DNA from 4 places in the Bradyrhizobium sp. USDA 223 genome. Region 1 is predicted to be linked to each of the others. Evidence: predicted binding sites of a transcription regulator. Region 1 holds the regulator's gene; each other region holds the start of a gene.
The links. The regulator PhoB, encoded in region 1, activates phosphate uptake and scavenging genes when phosphate is short. The targets are predictions, from matches to a motif close to TGTCATNNANCTGTCAT.

Region 1 (4,563 bases):
TTCGACGGCGTCCCCGTGCTGGGCGCGATCTTCGCAGGGCCCCCGTCCTATCTCAGCCTGTTCAACGCCGCGCTGATCCTCGCCATCATGGTGCTGCCCTTCATCACCTCGATTTCGGTCGACGTGTTCAAGACGGTGCCGCCGGTGCTGAAGGAAGCCGCCTACGGCGTCGGCTGCACCACCTGGGAGGTCGTCCGCAGCGTGGTGATCCCCTACACCCGCGTCGGCATCATCGGCGGCGTCATGCTGGCGCTGGGCCGGGCGCTCGGCGAGACCATGGCGGTGACCTTCATCATCGGCAACTCGTTCCGGATCTCCTCGTCGATCTTCGCGCCGGGCACGACCATCTCGGCGGCGATCGCATCCGAGTTCGCCGAGAGCGACGGCCTGCACCAGTCCGGCCTGATCCTGCTCGGCCTCCTGCTGTTCGTGCTGACGTTCTTCGTGCTCGCGGCCGCCCGTTTGATGCTGCTGCGCCTCGAAACCAAGGCCGGGAAGTGAAGCCATGAACCCGATCTATTCACGCCGCCGCCGCTGGGACATCGTCATCCGCGGCCTCTGCATCGCCGCCGCCGCCTTCGGCGTCACCTGGCTCGCGCTGATCCTGGTCACGCTGCTCTACAACGGCCTGGCCGGGCTCAACCTCCAGGTCTTCACAGCTGACACGCCGCCGCCCGGATCGAACGAGGGCGGCCTGCGCAACGCCATCGTCGGCTCGCTGATCATGACCGTGATCGGCGTCGGCATCGGCGCGCCGCTCGGCCTGTTCGCCGGCACCTATCTCGCCGAGTACGGCCGCAACGACAAGCTGACCTCGGTGATCCGCTTCATCAACGACATTCTCTTGTCGGCACCCTCGATCATCATCGGCCTCTTCATCTATGGCGCGGTGGTGGTGCCGATGCGCGGCTTCTCGGCGATTGCGGGCGCGCTGGCACTTGCCGTCATCGTGATCCCGGTCGTCGTGCGCACCACGGAGGACATGCTGCTGCTGGTGCCGAATCCGTTGCGCGAAGCTGCCAGCGCGCTCGGCCTGCCGCGCTCGCTGGTGATCAGGCGAATCGCGTACCGTGCGGCGCGCGCCGGCCTCATCACCGGCGTGCTGCTCGCCACCGCCCGGGTCGCCGGCGAGACCGCGCCGCTGTTGTTCACGGCGCTGTCGAACCAGTTCTTCAGCCTCGGCCTGGACAAGACGATGGCGAACCTGCCTGTCACCATCAACAACTTCGTGCAGAGCCCCTACGAATATTGGAAGCAACTCGCCTGGAGCGGCGCGCTGCTGATCACCCTGACCGTGCTTGCCCTTAACATTGGCGCGCGCATCCTTGGCGCCGAGAGGACTGCAAAATGAGTGAAATGTCTGTTTCCGTCAGCGCACCGACCGTTCATCCCGGTTCGCAGCCGTTGCCCGAGGCGCCCGCCAAGGTCACCGCGCGCAACCTCAACTTCTACTACGGTGACCACCACGCGCTGAAGAACATCAACCTGGCGCTCGGCACCAACCGCGTCACGGCGTTCATCGGCCCGTCCGGCTGCGGCAAGTCCACCCTGCTGCGCATCTTCAACCGGATGTACGACCTCTATCCGGGCCAGCGCGCAGAGGGTCAGCTGTTGCTCGACCACACCAACATCCTCGACCCCAAGCTCGACCTCAACCTGCTCCGCGCCCGGGTCGGCATGGTGTTCCAGAAGCCGACGCCGTTCCCGATGACGATCTACGAGAACATCGCCTTCGGCATCCGCCTCTACGAGAAGATCTCCAAGTCCGAGATGGACGGCCGCGTCGAGAAGGCGCTGCGCGGCGGCGCGCTGTGGAACGAGGTCAAGGACAAGCTTAATGCCTCCGGCCTGTCGCTCTCCGGCGGCCAGCAGCAGCGCCTCTGCATCGCCCGCACCGTCGCGGTGCGGCCCGAGGTGATCCTGTTCGACGAGCCCTGCTCGGCACTCGACCCGATCTCGACCGCCAAGGTCGAGGAGCTGATCCAGGAATTGTCCGAGAATTACACGATCGCGATCGTCACCCACAACATGCAGCAGGCGGCGCGCGTCTCCGACAAGACCGCCTTCATGTATCTCGGCGAGTTGATCGAGTTCGACGACACCAGCAAGATCTTCACGTCGCCGAGCGATCGGCGCACGCAGGATTACATTACCGGCCGGTTCGGCTGAGGAGACGGAACATGGGTTCTGAACATACCTTAAAGGCTTTCGACAGCGACCTTCAGGAGCTCACCCGCCTGGTCGCCGAGATGGGCGGCATCGCCGAGCGCATGATCGTCGATTCCGTCGACGCGCTGATCCGCCGCGACGTGGCGCTCGGCCAGCGCGTCGTCGCCACCGACGGCGAGCTCGACGCGCTGCAGAAGCGCATCGAGGAGCGCGCCGTGCTCACCATCGCCCGCCGCCAGCCGATGGCCGTGGACCTGCGCGAGATCGTCGGCGCCATGCGCGTTGCGACCGATCTCGAGCGCATCGGCGATCTCGCCAAGAACATGGGCAAGCGCGTCGCGGCGCTGGAGACGGATTTTCATCCGCTCAAGCTGTTCCGCGGCCTGGAGCACATGACCGACCTCGTGCAGCAGCAGGTCAAATCGGTGCTGGACGCCTATGCCGCGCACGACCTCCCGGCGGCGATGGCGGTGTGGAAGGGCGACGAGGAAGTCGACGCCATCTGCACCTCGCTGTTCCGCGAGCTCCTCACCTACATGATGGAGGATCCGCGCAACATCTCGTTCTGCATCCACCTGATGTTCTGTGCCAAGAACATCGAGCGGATCGGCGACCACGCCACCAACATCGCCGAGACCGTGTTCTACATGATCGAGGGCCAGGCGATCACCGACAAGCGGCCGAAGGGCGACATGACGACCTTCGCCACGACGGTGCCGAACACCTGACGACTTAAGGAGCGACGACAACATGGGCGCACGCATTATGGTGGTTGAGGACGAGGAAGCTCTCACCGAGCTTCTTCGCTACAACCTCGAAGGCGACGGCTATGACGTCGAGACGGTGATGCGCGGCGATGACGCCGACACCCGCCTCAAGGAGCACATTCCCGATCTGATCGTGCTCGACTGGATGCTGCCGGGCCTGTCGGGCATCGAGCTGTGCCGGCGGCTTCGGACCCGCTCCGAGACCAAGCAGCTGCCGATCATCATGCTCACCGCGCGCGGCGAGGAGAGCGAGCGGGTGCGCGGGCTTGCGACCGGCGCGGATGATTACATCGTCAAGCCGTTCTCGGTGCCGGAGCTGCTTGCGCGCGTGAAGGGTCTGCTCAGGCGTGCGAGTCCCGAGCGCCTCGCCACCGTGCTCGCCTATGGCGATATCGAGCTCGACCGCGACAAGCGCCGCGTGGCGCGCTCAGGCCGGCCGATCGATCTCGGCCCGACCGAATATCGCCTGCTGGAGTTCTTCCTGGAGCATCCCGGCCGCGTGTTCTCGCGCGAGCAGCTGCTCGACAGCGTCTGGGGCCGCGACATTTACATCGACGAGCGCACCGTCGACGTCCATATCGGCCGCCTGCGCAAGCTGCTCAATCTCGGCCGCGAGCAGGACCCGATCCGCACCGTCCGCGGCGCCGGCTACGCGCTGGACGATCGCTTTGCGAAGGCTGAGCAGACATAAAGCGCCAGCGACAGCTGGTTTGGCGAACTGCGGCGCCGATCTCGACCGTCATCCCGGGGCGCGCGCAGCGCGAGCCCGGGATCTCAGCGCGAGCGCTCGCGCTCGCCGCGATCAACGATAGTACGTGGTCTGGCGAAGACTCGCAGTAACCATCTCGCGCAATCACCGCGCCCTGTGGTTATGGATCCCCGCTCCCCGTGCGCAATCGCGCACTAGGCGGGGATGACACCGAATAATTGGAGCCGTCATCGTGTGACGGCTGCTGTCCTGGCAATCAATGAAATCGCGAGCTCACCGCGTGCCCGGCTTCGGTGCTGCGCGACGGCGGTCCGCTGCGGGCTGATAGGCCACGCGCGAATGCTGGGCGCAGTAGGGCAGGCCTGAGAGCGCCTTGCCGCCGCAGAAGAAGAAATCCGGGCTCGATGGATCGCCGACCGGCCAGTGGCAGGTCGCCTCGTTCAATTCCAGCAGCGACAGCCGCTGGCTCATCGGCACCACGTTGTCGTAGGTAACCGGCTCGGCTTCCAACTCGACCTCGAAGGCCTGCGCCAGCGCGGTGTTGCCGCGCGCGACGGGGCGGGTCACCCGCATCATGTGCTGCGCGGGCCGTGCCTTGCGCGGCCTGGGCGCTGCCGATGAAGGGCTCTTGGCGCGGCCGGACAGGCCGAGCCGGTGCACCTTGCCGATCACGGCATTGCGGGTCACATTGCCGAGCTCCGCCGCGATCTGGCTGGCCGAAAGTCCGGCCTCCCAGAGCTTCTTCAGCTGCTCGACGCGATCATCGGACCAGGTCAAAACCGTCATTGCACCCTTTCCCTCGCTGCGCGCCTGCCATCCTGGGCCTTCGCAGCGAATGCTTTAGCCTTGAAAAACCCGTGCCGTCAGAATCCCTTAAGGCTCGCCGGGCGCGCTCAAGACGCCCGAACGTTTACGCCG
Region 2 (4,563 bases), 690 kb from region 1:
CCGGCGGTGAAGTCGCAGAGCGTTCGGCCATCACCGGCGCACTGTCGCTGTACCTGAACTTCATCAACCTGTTCACGCTGCTGCTGCAGCTCCTCGGCCAGCGCGAGTAAGCTCTGAGACGAGAGAACGGACACGAACCCCGGCCGAAAGGCCGGGGTTTTCGTTTGGGGGTACGGGCTCTCCTCGTCATTGCGAGGAGCTCGCGACAAAATTGCGCAGCAATTTTGCTCTGATGCGACGAAGCAATCCAGAGTCCCTCCGCGGATGCATTTCTGGATTGCTTCGCTGCGCTCGCAATGACGCTGCGGAGGCGGCGGAACCCCTTCCAGCAGTCGGACGAAGGCTCTATCCTTCCCCCATGTCCGCACCCGATATCAGGCCCACCACCGAGGCCGACCTTCCCGCCGTCACCGCCATCTACCAGCAGGCCGTCCGCGAGGGCACGGCGACATTCGAGCTGGAGCCGCCCGACCTCACCGAAATGACGCGCCGCTATCGCGCGCTGATCGACGGCGGCTATCCCTATTTCGTCGCCATGCTGGACGGGCGCGTGGCCGGCTATGCCTATGCCGGCGCCTACCGGCCGCGGCCGGCCTATCGCTTCACGGTGGAGAACTCGATCTATCTCGATCCGTCCTTCCACCGCCGCGGCGTCGGGTCAATGCTGCTGGAACGGCTGATCGCCGAATGCGAGGCGCGCGGCTTCCGTCAGATGATCGCTGTCATCGGCGATTCCGCCAATACCGGATCGATCGGCGTGCACACGAGGTGCGGCTTCAAGATGATCGGCACGCATCCCAGTGTCGGGCTGAAATTCGGCCGCTGGCTGGACACCGTGATGATGCAACGCGACCTCGGCGAGGGCGCAAGCACGGTGCCGACAAAGTAGATGTCGTAGGGTGGGCAAAGCGAAGCGTGCCCACCGTTCGCCGCACTAGAGAAAGCGCGTGGGCACGGCGCTACGCGCCTTTGCCCACCCTACGGCACCGTTCGTTCGTCTACACCACCGCCAGTTTGCGATCGATCACCAGCAGCACCCGCTCGAGCTCGTGGCCGCGGCGCAGGATCAGGCCGGTCGCCGAGATCACGCTGTACATGCCCTGCTTGCGCGCCAGGCGCGGGTCCTTCTCGATGCGATAGATCGGCACTTCCGAGGCGCGGCGATAGACCGAGAACACGGCGCGGTCCTTCAGGAAGTCGATGGCATAATCGCGCCACTCGCCGTCAGCGACCATGCGGCCGTAGAGATTGAGAATCCGGTGCAACTCGATCCGGTTGAACGTCACCCGGTTCGGCTGCGCATGCACCGCGGCAGGACGCGCCGCCGCGCGCTGCTCGCTCGGGTCGGCATCCTCCGACGTCAGACTCATGGGAAGCGCCTCCTCATCGCACGGCTATGACCCGCGTCCGCCAAGATCGTCCCCGGAACCGCGTTCGTGACAATTGCATGATTGCGCCAACCGTTCCGCATCGCAAGGGGCTCGCCCCATCGAATCGGCGTCCAACAGGGCACACGCAAGGGTGGAACTCCGTCGCGGCAAACCGTCACGGGATCGTTAGCAGGAATCATAGTATCGCCGCTTTTCCGCCAACCGCCTGCCGCCCTGCACTGCGAAAAGGGTGACGTGCGTTGACCCGGTCCTTTCGGTTCCGGATTCCTCAGCCCCCAGCCCCCCGGGGTCGAACAGGATCGGGTCTGTACGCACGACAAGGAGGGCCAACGCAAGTTGGTCCTTTTTTGTTTGTGCCGGGATGTTTCCGGCGCCCGTCATTCCGGGGCGCGCGAAGCGCGAGCCCGGAATCCATTTCTCAGCTCGGATAATGGGATTGATGGATTCCGGGCTCGCGCCAAGTGGCGCGCCCCGGAATGACGAGAGACTGATGTCTCAAGAAGATCTGCGCTTCAATGCAGCGACGTGTACGCCGCACCCAGCATCGGGCCCGGTCGCTCGCGGCTGCCGTCCTGGACGTAGACCACTGCGCCGTCGACGCCGTCGCGCGTGAGGTTCTCGATCGGCACCGTCCAGCTCTCCGGGCGGCCGGTCCAGTCGCCGACCTTGAGCAGGCTACGCACCACGTTGTGATAGGTGACCTGCTGTCCCTTGTTCTCGCCGCGGGTGATCGCGATCGGCACCGACTTGGCGATCGAGCAGATCCAGACCTCGCCGCGCGAGACCGCGGGCTCCTTGCTGGCGGCGACCGAGACGTTGATCTGCTTGCCCGAGAGCGACATCGTCACCGGCACGCTCATCACGCCGGTGCCCTTGTCGGTCTTGCCGATCGCGTTCTCGATGCCGGCGCGATCGCTGCCGATGACATGGGTGGAGCCGTTGACCACGACCTGCGGCGTGTAGACCTCGCGGTCGCCGCGCATGCGCGAATAGGCACGCTGCCGTGCAGAGAAGCGCGAATCCGCCAGCGTGTCCTTCCAGCCGAGATAGTCCCAGTAATCGATCGGCATGCTCAGCGCGATCACGGAGGGGTCCTTGGAGAGATCGCCGATGATCTGATCGGCGGGCGGGCAGGAGGAGCAGCCCTGCGAGGTGAACAATTCGACGACGGCGCGGGGTTCAGCCTGGGCAGGACGAATGACGGCGATGATCGCACATATGCCGAGAGCTCCCGACCAGAGGGCGCCGGACCAACGTGGAATCAGATGGGAAGCCGTCATTGTCGTCATGTCGAACGCCGCACACCGTTGCTCTCAGGGGGAAATCTTATCGCCGGATGGTCACCGTAGTCTTACGGGGCGCGGTACATTCATCCATCCGGGCCACCGTCCAAAGGGAGGTTTTCCGCCGGGCGGGCCCATCTGAAGCGTACCGCAAACGCGCGAAGGCGGCCTTTGATAGGCCGCCTTCGTTAAGGCTTCTACTCACTTCGCAGTGAGCCATCATTCACAAATCCGCGTTTACGCCGCGAGCTTGCGCAGCACGTAGTGCAGGATGCCGCCGTTACGGTAGTAGTCGAGCTCGTCCAGCGTATCGATGCGGCAGAGCAGCGAAACGCGCTGCAGCGAACCGTCGCCGGAGACGATCTCCGCGGTCAGCTTCTGGCGCGGCTTGAGGTCGCCGACGAGGCCGCGGATGGTCACCTTCTCGTCGCCCTTCAGCCCAAGCGACTGCCAGGAGGTGCCTTCCTCGAAGGTCAGCGGCAGCACGCCCATGCCGACCAGGTTGGAGCGATGGATGCGCTCGAAGCTCTGGCAGATCACGGCGCGCACGCCGAGCAGGCGCGTGCCCTTGGCGGCCCAGTCGCGCGAGGAGCCGTTGCCGTACTCGGCACCGGCGAACACCACCAGCGGCACCTTCTCTTCCTGGTACTTCATCGCGGCGTCGTAGATCGACATCTGCTCGCCGTCGGGCCAGTGCTTGGTCAGGCCGCCCTCGGGGATGTTTCCGTCCGCGCCCTTCAGCATGAAATTCTTGATGCGGATGTTGGCGAAGGTGCCGCGCATCATGACTTCATGGTTGCCGCGGCGCGTGCCGTACTGGTTGAAGTCGGCCGGACGCACCTGGTGTTCGCTGAGATATTTGCCGGCGGGCGAGGTGAGCTTGATCGAGCCGGCCGGCGAGATGTGGTCGGTGGTGATCTTGTCGCCGAACATGGCGAGGATGCGCGCCTCGACGATGTCGGTGACCGGCTCCGGCTCCTTCTTCATGCCTTCGAAGTAGGGCGGGTTCTGCACATAGGTCGAAGACATGTTCCAGCGATAGGTCTCGCTCTCGACCGTCTTGATCTTGCGCCAGTTGGTGTCGCCCTTGAACACGTCGGCGTACTTCTTCTTGAAGATCGACGCGGTCACGAACTTCTTCATGAAGGCGTTGATCTCCTTGGTCGTCGGCCAGATGTCCTTCAGGTACACCGGCTTGCCGTCCTTGCCCTCGCCGAGCGGCTCGGTGGCGAGGTTCTTGGTGACGCTGCCCGCGAGCGCGTAGGCGACCACCAGCGGCGGCGAGGCCAAATAGTTCGCCTGCACATCCGGCGAGACGCGGCCTTCGAAGTTGCGGTTGCCGGAGAGCACGGCGGCCGCGACGACGCCGTTGTCGTTGATCGACTTCGAGATCTCCTCGGGCAGCGGACCGGAATTGCCGATGCAGGTGGTGCAGCCGAAGCCGACCAGGTTGAATCCGACCTTGTCGAGATCGGGCTGCAGACCGGAATTGGCGAGATATTCCGCGACCACTTGGCTGCCCGGGGCGAGCGAGGTCTTCACCCACGGCTTGGCCTTGAGGCCCTTCGCAGCCGCATTGCGCGCGAGCAAGCCGGCGCCGATGAGCACGCTCGGGTTCGAGGTGTTGGTGCAGGAGGTAATGGCGGCGATCACAACGTCGCCATGGCCGATGTCGAAGTTCTTGCCTTCCACGGGGAAGCGCTTGGCCGGCTCCTCGGCCTTCTTGTACTCGCTGGCAAGCGCGAGCGAGAAGCCGTCGGCGACGGTCGGCAGCGCGATGCGGCCTTCGGGACGCTTCGGGCCGGCCATCGACGGCACGACGTCGCCGAGGTCGAGGGTCAGCGTCTCCGTGAACACGGGGTCGGGCGACTTGGCGGTGCGGAACAGGC
Region 3 (4,563 bases), 800 kb from region 1:
TGCCAGCAGCGCAGCATTGATCGCGCCGGCCTTGCCGATGGCGAGGGTGCCGACCGGAATGCCCGCGGGCATCTGGACGATTGAATAGAGCGAATCGACGCCCTTGAGCGTCTTGGATTCGACGGGAACGCCAAACACCGGGAGTTCCGTCAGCGCCGCCGCCATGCCGGGCAGATGGGCCGCGCCACCGGCGCCGGCGATGATAATCTTGTAACCTGCGGCCTTGGCACCCTTGGCGAATGCGAACAGCCGGTCGGGCGTGCGGTGGGCCGAGACGATGCGGCTGTCGGCAACAATGCCGAGCGCGTCAAGCGTGTCGGCGGCGTGCCGCATCGTTTCCCAGTCCGACTGGCTTCCCATGATGATGGCGATCGGCGCGGTCATGACGTCAATTGTGCCCAGAAAAACAGAGAGATAGGCCAGATTAATGATTCCGGCCGGCGGCTCGCAAGGCGGTGGCAAGGAGAAGGGAATCCACTATCCTGTCTTGGTGAATCCCCGCAAGCCTTCATTGAGCAGGATGCCCATGAAGAAACCGAAAAGGGCGAGCCCTGCGAAGGCCAGAAAGGGCCGGAACATCAGCGCCGCCCGATCCAAAGCCGTTTCGAGCCGCGCGGCCAAACCGGCCTTGCGCAGAGCGCCGGCTGCCGATGACGACAAGGCGATCATCCGCGGCCTCAGGAGCAAGCTCAAGGCGGCCCTGCTGCGGATCTCGGAGCTCGAGGCGGCCGCCGACACCGATTTCCTGCTCGGGATTCCCAACCGGCGCGGTTTCGAGCGCGAGCTCGCGCGCGCCATCGCCTATATGAAGCGTTACCGCGCCAGCGGGGCGCTGATCGTGCTCGACGTCGATCGGTTGAAGCCGATCAACGATTCCTTCGGTCATGCCGCCGGCGATGAGGTGCTCAAGGCGATCGTCGCCACGTTGACGCGACAGGTCCGCGCCTCCGACGTGATCGGCCGCCTTGGCGGCGACGAGTTCGCGCTGCTGCTCTGGAATCTCAGCGAGACCGATGCCAAGGCGAAGGCCGCGGCCTTGGAGCAGGCGATCGACGAATTGTCATTCGTTTTTCGCGGCCAGCACGTGACCGCGGGCGCCTCGGCCGGCGTCGCGCTGCTCGGTCCGCAATCCGCTGCAGGCCGCGCCCTGGAGGAGGCGGATGCCGCCATGTATGTGCGCAAGGCGAGCCGCCGGCACGAGCCGCGGATCAAGCTGGTCGGCAGCGAGCGCTAGTCTACAGGGAGGCAAGATCTTCCGGCACGTTGCCGAACTTGCGCAGCAGCGTCGCGCCGCCAAATTCGCCCGTCATGGGATCGCCGCTGCGGCTGAATGCGATTGCGCCGATATGGCCGGCGCCGCGCGCCAGCATCTCGGCGCGTCGCAGCGCCGCCGTCGAGGACTGGCACTCCTCTGCAGCGCCTGCGACGGGTGATCCGTCGTCATCGATCAAGAAGGGCATTGCAACGTAATAGGTCACATCCGACATGGCGTTGCTCCAAGGTTGAAGATTATGCGGCGCTGCTCTTGCTCCGCATCTTGCTGCGCGAGATCTCCGGAATGCAGCCGGCGGAAATCGCCGCCTGCAATTCCTCCAGCTCGGCTTCCAGATATTCGTTGGCCATGATCAGCGCCTTGATGGTGCTGCGCAGATTGCCGTCGCACATCGCGATCGCCTGATCGCAGGCCTGTTCGTAATGGCTGTTGTCGAAAAGGGCGGTTGCCGACATCTGCGTTGTCCTCGTGTGTTGTCCTTGAGCGTTCTCTGAGGTGTTGGGGTGCCCGCGAATGTTCCTATTTTGTTCTTATTGAGTCAAGCGGATTCGGAAGCGGCGGGGCGCCGCGCAAGACCGGCTCACGGTCAGGCGATGATGTCGGGGGTGATCTGGTCTTCGATGAACGCGATACGGTCGCGCAACAACAGCTTGCGCTTCTTCAGGCGCTGTAACCGCAACAGGTCGGGGGCGGGCGATTGATGCAACGCATCGATCGCCGCATCGAGATCTCGGTGTTCCTGCTGCAGCCGGGTGAGCTCGGCTTCGAGCTCACGCTCATCTTCATTGGTCATGTCTGCGGTGGCCGAAAACCGATAGGCGTGAGATCCGGGCTGTGGATGCCCTGTGGAAATTATCGTCCTTGCGCCGCGTGATCGCAAGCGATCTGCGATCCCCCGTCGCCAATCTCCCGCAACATATTTCTGCAGGGAGCCGCGGCGGTGCGCCGGCGTATTGATATCATGGATTTTTCCGGCGTGGTTCCCTTAGTCACGCTTCGTTACATATGAACTTTCAAAAATGACGCTGCAACGACGGATACCCATCGACAGGACGAATCGGTGATGTAGACTTGGTTGTCCGGATCGAATCCTAAAGGTTCAACCCTACCGAGGAGGTTTCGAATGACAATTCAGGCACATCTCGTTGAATTGGAACGGAAGCACAAACTTCTCGAAAACGAATTGCACGAAGCTCTCGTGCACCTTTCAACAGACGACCTGCAAATTGTTGAGTTGAAGCGCCGGAAGTTGATGGTCAAGGACCAGATCGAGCGTCTGAAGCAATCTGGCGACACGCTCCACTAGTAACCCCCGTGACAGTGTAGAGTTGATCACGTCCTTCACGCAGGGATGAGAGCATTCGTGCTCATCCCTGCTGCAAGGTGTGTACCGTGCACGCGGTTGTGCGGCGCTCACTCTTGCTTGGACCCGTGGTTCTCGACGCGCACACTTATCCGCTTCTCGAAACACTCTCGATATCTGCGAGCTCGGCGACGTGATCGGCGATCGCGAGCGAGGACGTCAGTCCCGGCGATTCGATGCCGAACAGATTGATCAGGCCTGCAACGCCGTGATCGCGCGGGCCCTGCATCAAGAAATCCTGCGTGGCCACGGCCGGCGGCACGATCTTCGGGCGGATGCCCGAATAGCTCGGCATCAGCGCGCCGTCAGGCAGCGTCGGCCAGTATTTGCGGATCGCGGGATAGAAGCGCTCGGCGCGTGACGGATCGACCTCGTAGTCGATCGTCTCGATCCATTCGACGTCAGGCCCGAAGCGCGCCTGTCCTGCCATGTCCAGCGTCAGGTGCACGCCCAGGCCGCCGGGCTCTGGCACCGGATAGATCAGGCGCGAGAACGGCGCCCTGGCGTTGCAGCTGAAGTAGTTTCCCTTGGCGAGATAGGCCGGCGGAATCCGGTCCAGCGGCATGCCGTCGATGCAGCGCGCCACATGCGTCGCCGACAGCCCCGCGGCGTTGACGAGGAGGCTGCATTGCAGCGTCATCGGTGCCTCGCCGCCGGCATCGATCTCGATGAGGCCGGCCGCCGCCTTGGCACGGATCAGCGGGGTGTGAAACGCGAAAGCTGCGCCGGCGTCCTCGGCTTCGCCGCGCAGCGAGAGCATGTAGGCGTGGCTGTCGATGATGCCCGTCGACGGTGACAGCAGCGCGGCGTCGCAGGCGAGCGCCGGCTCCAGCGCGCGTGCGGCCTCGCCCGAGAGCAGCTGCATGTCGAGCACGCCGTTGGCCTCGGCGTGCGCCTTGATCGATTGGAGCTTCTCGGTCTCCTTCGGGCTGGTCGCGACGATCAGCTTGCCGCAATTCTTGTGCGGGATGCCGCGCTCGGCGCAGTAGCGGTACAGCGCGTGCTTGCCTGCCACGCACATGCGCGCCATCCAGCTCCCGGCCCGGTAGTAGATGCCGGCATGGATCACCTCGCTGTTGCGCGAGGAGGTGACGGTGCCGATCGCCTCGGCTTCCTCGAGCACGATCACCTCGCGCCCGGCCTGGGCGAGCTTCCGGGCCACCGCGAGCCCGACCACGCCGGCTCCGATGACGACGCAATCGACCCTATCCATGGTTGTGCAGGAAACCAGTTGGAAGCACCGGTGGCGCACGGTCCGGATGCGGCGGCGCAAGCGGGGCTTCCGTTAAGAAGTCGTTTATCATGTCAGGGCAATTGCCGCATTTTATGTCACATTATTCTGTTGTGCCCACAGGCGTTTACCCGATCCAAACCCGCGAGGCCAGACAATCCGACGTTGAAATCGCGGGTGGCTGATGGCTGAGAAGAACTGGCACGTGGGCAGCACGCTTTCGATTGCTGTGCACGCCCTCCTATGCCTGGCCGTTACGGGCGCGCCTGCGCGCGCCTTTGCGGCATCGGACAGCCTTGCCGTTCCGGGCGATCTCACCAGGCTTGATCCCGGCGTGATCTGGGAAGCCCTCATCGCGGGCATCGTGGTCTGCTCGTTCCTCGCCGCGATCGGGCTGTGGATCCATTCCTCGCTGCGCCGGTCCAGCCGTTTGCAGCTGCGTCGCAACGCCTTCATCTCCTCCGCCATGAACAACCTCAACCAGGGCGTGGTGATGACGGATGCGCAGCGCCGCGTCATCTTCTGCAATGACCGCTATCTCGAGATCTATGGCCTGACGCGATCCGACCTCCGGCCCAACATGACCGGTTGCGACATCCTGAGGCTGCGCCGCGAGCGCGGAGTGCTCGGCGTCACCGATGACGAATTTTACCAGAAGGCATCGAGCGCCAACGGCCTGACCACGGAACTGCCGGA
Region 4 (4,563 bases), 4.1 Mb from region 1:
CGAGCGCGCGCCAGGTGCCGCCGACGGCATAGAAGGTGCGACCGCGGCCGGCAGTGAGTAACTGGACTCCGTCGATCTCCTCGCGCACGATGCGGTCGGCGCGCTTGAGCGATTTGTGGGCGAGGTCCTGCAGTGCGAGGCCGCCGAGCGGCAGCGTCACGCCGCTGCGTACGGCGTTCCTGCGCACGTCGATCAGCTCGAGCGAGCCGCCGCCGAGGTCGCCGACGATGCCGTCTGGATGGTGGATGCCGGAGATCACGCCGAGCGCGGACAGTCGTGCTTCGCGCGAGCCCGACAGGATCTCGATCTTCACCGCGCAGATCCGCTCGGCCCTGGCGATGAAATCGGAGCCGTTGGAGGCGTCGCGGCATGCGGCGGTCGCGATCGCGAACACGCGTCCGACCTTCATCACCCGGCACAGCGCACGAAACCGTTTCAGCGAGGTCAGCGCCTTGTCGATGGCGTCGGGCGCGAGCAGGCCTGTGCTCTGCACCTCGCGCCCGAGGCCGCACAACGTCTTCTCGTTGAAGATCGGGATCAGGCTGCGCGCCAGCGCCTCGTAGACGACGAGGCGGACCGAGTTGGAGCCTATGTCGATAACCGCGACGCTCGAGCCGCGCTTGCGCGGCCGCTTCACGTCGCAAATCCCCGATCAGGATTGATGACGTTCGTTCCGGCGCGTGAGACGACGCGGCGAGGATTCCTTGAGCGACTTTCCACGGCCAGACAGACTCGGATTCGTCATGAAGTAGTTGTGGACGTTGAAAGGCTCCTCGCCCTTCGCGGTCTTCATACGCGTTGAAGACCCATCCGGCAACAACTGCCAGCTCTGCTCATTGTCCTTCAGGTTCGCGACCATGATCTGTTCGAGAACCTGCTGATGCACCGTCGGATTTTGCAGCGGACACAGCACCTCGACGCGGCGGTCGAGGTTGCGCGGCATCATGTCGGCGGACGAGATATACACAGCCGCTTTCGCGCTCGGCAGTCCCTGGCCCATGCCGAAGCAGTAGATTCGGCCATGTTCCAGGAAGCGGCCGATGATCGACTTGACGCGGATGTTCTCCGACAGACCGGGAATGCCGGGCCTGAGGCAGCAGATGCCGCGCACCACCAGCTCGACCTGGACACCGGCCTGCGAGGCCTCGTAGAGCGCGTCGATGATGTCGGGATCGACCAGCGCGTTCATCTTCATCCAGACTGCGCCGGGACGGCCATGCCGCGCATGTGCGGTCTCGCCCTGGATGTGCTCGATGATGCGCTTGCGCAAGGTCAGCGGCGACACCGCCATCTTTTCCAAATCGCTCGGTGCTGCATAGCCGGTGATGAAATTGAACACGCGGGCGGCATCGCGGCCGATCGTCGGGTCCGAGGTGAAGTAGGAGAGGTCGGTGTAGATGCGCGCGGTGACCGGGTGATAATTGCCGGTGCCGGTATGGACGTAAGTCGTCAGGCTGCCGCCCTCGCGGCGCACCACCATCGAGAGCTTCGCGTGCGTCTTCAATTCGAGGAAGCCGTAGACGACCTGCACGCCGGCGCGTTCGAGATCGCGGGCCCAGCGGATGTTGGCTTCTTCGTCGAACCGCGCTTTCAGCTCGATCAGCGCGGTGACTGATTTGCCGGCTTCGGCCGCTTCGGCCAGCGCGCGCACGATCGGTGAATTGTTGGAGGTGCGGTAGAGCGTCTGCTTGATCGCAACGACGTCGGGGTCGCGCGTGGCCTGCTGCAGGAATTGCACGACGACGTCGAACGACTCGTAGGGATGGTGGACGATGAGGTCCTTTTGCCGGATCGCGGCGAAGATGTCGCCGCCATGCTCGCGCACGCGTTCGGGGTGGCGCGGCACGTAAGGGGTGAATTCGAGGTCGGGCCGGTCGAGGCGGGTGAGCTGCGAGAGCTCGTTCATCGCCTGCACGCCGTCGACCAGGAAGATCTCGTCGTCGGCGGCGGAGAGCGCGTGCTGCACGAAGCTGCGCAGCTGCTCCGGCATCTTGGCGTCGATCTCGAGCCGGATCACCGATCCGCGGCGGCGGCGCTTCAGCGCGGTCTCGAACAGGCGGACGAGATCTTCGGCCTCCTCCTCGATTTCGAGCTCGGAGTCGCGGATGATCCGGAAGGCGCCTTGGCCGTGCAGATTGTAGCCGGGGAACAGGCGGTTGATGAACAGGGCGGTGGCCTGCTCCAGCGAGATCAGGCGCACCGTGCCATCCGCTGGCAGGCGGATGAAGCGGTCGATCTTGCCGGGCATGCGGATCAGCGCGTTCATCTGCTTGCCGTCGGCGGCGCGCGTGAGCTGCAGCGCGATGGTGAAGCCGAGGCTCGGAATGAACGGGAAGGGGTGGGCCGGATCGATCGCGAGCGGGGTCAGGAGAGGGAACACGTTGTGGAGGAAGTAGTCCTCGATCCAGGTCCGTTCCGCCTTGCTGACGTCCTTGCCGTCCACCAGCACGATGCCGACCTCGGCCAACGTGGCGCGCAGGTCGCGCCAGATCGCCTGCTGGTCGGAGGCGAGCTGGGAGACGGTGCGGTTGATTAGCGCGAGCTGCTCGGACGGCGTCAGGCCGTCGGGGCTGCGCTCGGCGATGCCCTCGCGGACCTGGGCCTTGATGCCGGCGACGCGAACCATGAAGAACTCGTCGAGGTTATTCGCTGAAATCGACAGGAATCGCACCCGCTCCAGCACGGGGTGGCTCGGGTTGACCGATTCCTCCAGGACGCGGCGATTGAAATGCAGCCAGGACAGCTCGCGGTTGATGAACCGCTCGGGACTGGACGCGATGGCCGGAAGGCTCTCGGATTCCGGGGCTTTCTCTTTCGTTTCAACAGCTTGCGCAGAGTCCATCAGAAGTCGGTCCATCCAGTTCACCCCAATTGCGACTCAAGCGCAAAAATCGGCGGGAGCATGTGTTAGAGCGATGACGTTTCGATGACATTGATGTTCCGCCCCCGCGCCGCGTCAAGCGGACTTCGGGGAGGCCTGCGAGCCGGTCAGGCGTCCCGGAGCAGCTCGGCGGCCAGCGCCCGGGTGACGGGACGGCCGAGCCGCAGGGCTTCACTGTCGAGCAGCTCGACGGCCCGCCGGGCGGCGGCCGAGGACCGTTCCAGGCGCGTCGCGAGATAGCCGACCACGCTCTCGTCCACATTGAGCTGGCGGTCGGCGCAGAACTTGACGATGAGGCCGCGGAACAGCTGGTCGTCGGGCGGCATCAGCGCAACCGCCGGAACGGCCCGCAGGCGCGAGCGTAGGTCGCGAAGCTCGATGGGAAGCGCGGCCGGCGCCTCGCGGCCGGTGAACAGGACGTAGGCGCCGTCCTCGCGGGCGAGGTTCATCAGATGAAACAGGGCACGCTCGTCGAAGTCCCCAGCCTTGAGATCCTCGACCACCAGCGCGCCGGTGGCGAGCGCGCCGGGCACGTCCGTCGCGGTCAGCGCATTGCCGGTGGTCGAGCGGGCGCCAGCTTCCTCGGCCCAGATCGCGGCGAGATGGCTCTTGCCGCTTCCCTCCGGGCCCGCCAGCGACATGATCCGGTTCGGCCATTCCGGCCAACCGTCGATGAGGCCGAGACCGGCCGCATTGGCGGGGCCCTCGAGGAAGTTGTCCCGGCTGAGGCTCTCCGCATGCGGAAGCGCAAACGCCAATTGTCGGGGATGAACGCGGCCTGCCACGCTTGCTCTGCTCCATGCCGGCGCGCCGGCCCGCTTGTAGAGATTCGACTTGATGGTGCGGGACTTGGCCTTTTGCTGGGCCGCTTCCCCGCTCATTTGGCCTCGATCGTGCTCATGTGCCGCAGCCACTCGACGAGATAGAGCGACACGGAGGAGAGCGTGAAGACCGTGACGAGACCCATCAGGATGATATCATAAGGCGCGGGCTTGAAGCCGAAGGCAAGCGCCGCCAGCACCAAAGCTGCGAACGCTACTTGTGCCACCGTGTTGAGCTTGGAGACTTTCGACGGCTTCATCTCGACCGGCCGGTCGAACAGCCAGGACACGATCACGGCGGCGACAATCATGATGTCGCGCGAGACCACCAGGATCACGATCCAGCGCGGGATCGCGCCCCAGATGCCGAGCGCCATGTAGATCGAGACCAGCAGCGCTTTGTCGGCGAGCGGATCGAGCAGCGCGCCGAGCTCGCTCGTCATGTTGAAGCGCTTGGCCAAAAAGCCGTCCACGGCATCGCTGATGCCGGCGATCAGGAAGACGGCGAACGCCACCTCCATTTGGCTCGACACGATGGCCCAGACGATGATCGGGACCAGCATGATGCGGCCCAGGGTAATGATATTCGGAATACTCACGCAGCGCTTCCCGGCACCGGTTCTGACCTCAAATCCGGCCCGTGGCAGGCTGAACCGGTTGATATGTCTACATAGTATAGCGGGGAACGCCATGCGAGCCATTGCGCGTCCCCGGAATTCGACGTAACCAGCCGCAAACCCACTGGAAATCGGGCATGACCGACCGCAAAAACGGCCTCACTTACGCCGATTCAGGCGTCGATATCGACGCGGGCAACCGCCTGGTCGACCTGATCAAGCCGATGGTGCGCGCCACGGCGCG

Region 2: ABIA40_RS29630 (DUF2794 domain-containing protein) is a predicted target of PhoB. The motif match lies at 1,437-1,453, and genes of this name have one in related genera.
Region 3: ABIA40_RS36620 (YdcH family protein) is a predicted target of PhoB. The motif match lies at 2,293-2,309, and genes of this name have one in related genera.
Region 4: ABIA40_RS13795 (RNA degradosome polyphosphate kinase) is a predicted target of PhoB. The motif match lies at 2,916-2,932, and genes of this name have one in related genera.

What each region holds. Positions count from the first base shown of each region.
Region 1 covers NZ_JBIYDR010000001.1:7,052,434-7,056,996, forward strand. The annotation lists gene pstC (phosphate ABC transporter permease subunit PstC) at 1-501, shown strand, start outside; gene pstA (phosphate ABC transporter permease PstA) at 506-1,351, shown strand; gene pstB (phosphate ABC transporter ATP-binding protein PstB) at 1,348-2,169, shown strand; gene phoU (phosphate signaling complex protein PhoU) at 2,181-2,897, shown strand; gene phoB (phosphate regulon transcriptional regulator PhoB) at 2,920-3,627, shown strand; gene ABIA40_RS32800 (GcrA family cell cycle regulator) at 3,919-4,431, opposite strand.
Region 2 covers NZ_JBIYDR010000001.1:6,361,269-6,365,831, forward strand. The annotation lists gene ABIA40_RS29620 (Bax inhibitor-1/YccA family protein) at 1-110, shown strand, start outside; gene ABIA40_RS29625 (GNAT family N-acetyltransferase) at 359-889, shown strand; gene ABIA40_RS29630 (DUF2794 domain-containing protein) at 999-1,370, opposite strand; gene ABIA40_RS29635 (thioredoxin family protein) at 1,904-2,680, opposite strand; gene acnA (aconitate hydratase AcnA) at 2,912-4,563, opposite strand, start outside.
Region 3 covers NZ_JBIYDR010000001.1:7,854,812-7,859,374, forward strand. The annotation lists gene purE (5-(carboxyamino)imidazole ribonucleotide mutase) at 1-384, opposite strand, end outside; gene ABIA40_RS36595 (hypothetical protein) at 478-621, opposite strand; gene ABIA40_RS36600 (GGDEF domain-containing protein) at 578-1,234, shown strand; gene ABIA40_RS36605 (hypothetical protein) at 1,236-1,487, opposite strand; gene ABIA40_RS36610 (hypothetical protein) at 1,510-1,728, opposite strand; gene ABIA40_RS36615 (YdcH family protein) at 1,860-2,066, opposite strand; gene ABIA40_RS36620 (YdcH family protein) at 2,397-2,579, shown strand; gene ABIA40_RS36625 (NAD(P)/FAD-dependent oxidoreductase) at 2,725-3,849, opposite strand; gene ABIA40_RS36630 (EAL domain-containing protein) at 4,052-4,563, shown strand, end outside.
Region 4 covers NZ_JBIYDR010000001.1:2,975,662-2,980,224, reverse strand. The annotation lists gene ppx (exopolyphosphatase) at 1-637, opposite strand, end outside; gene ABIA40_RS13795 (RNA degradosome polyphosphate kinase) at 653-2,842, opposite strand; gene ABIA40_RS13790 (DnaA ATPase domain-containing protein) at 2,989-3,666, opposite strand; gene ABIA40_RS13785 (CDP-alcohol phosphatidyltransferase family protein) at 3,759-4,301, opposite strand; gene purM (phosphoribosylformylglycinamidine cyclo-ligase) at 4,457-4,563, shown strand, end outside.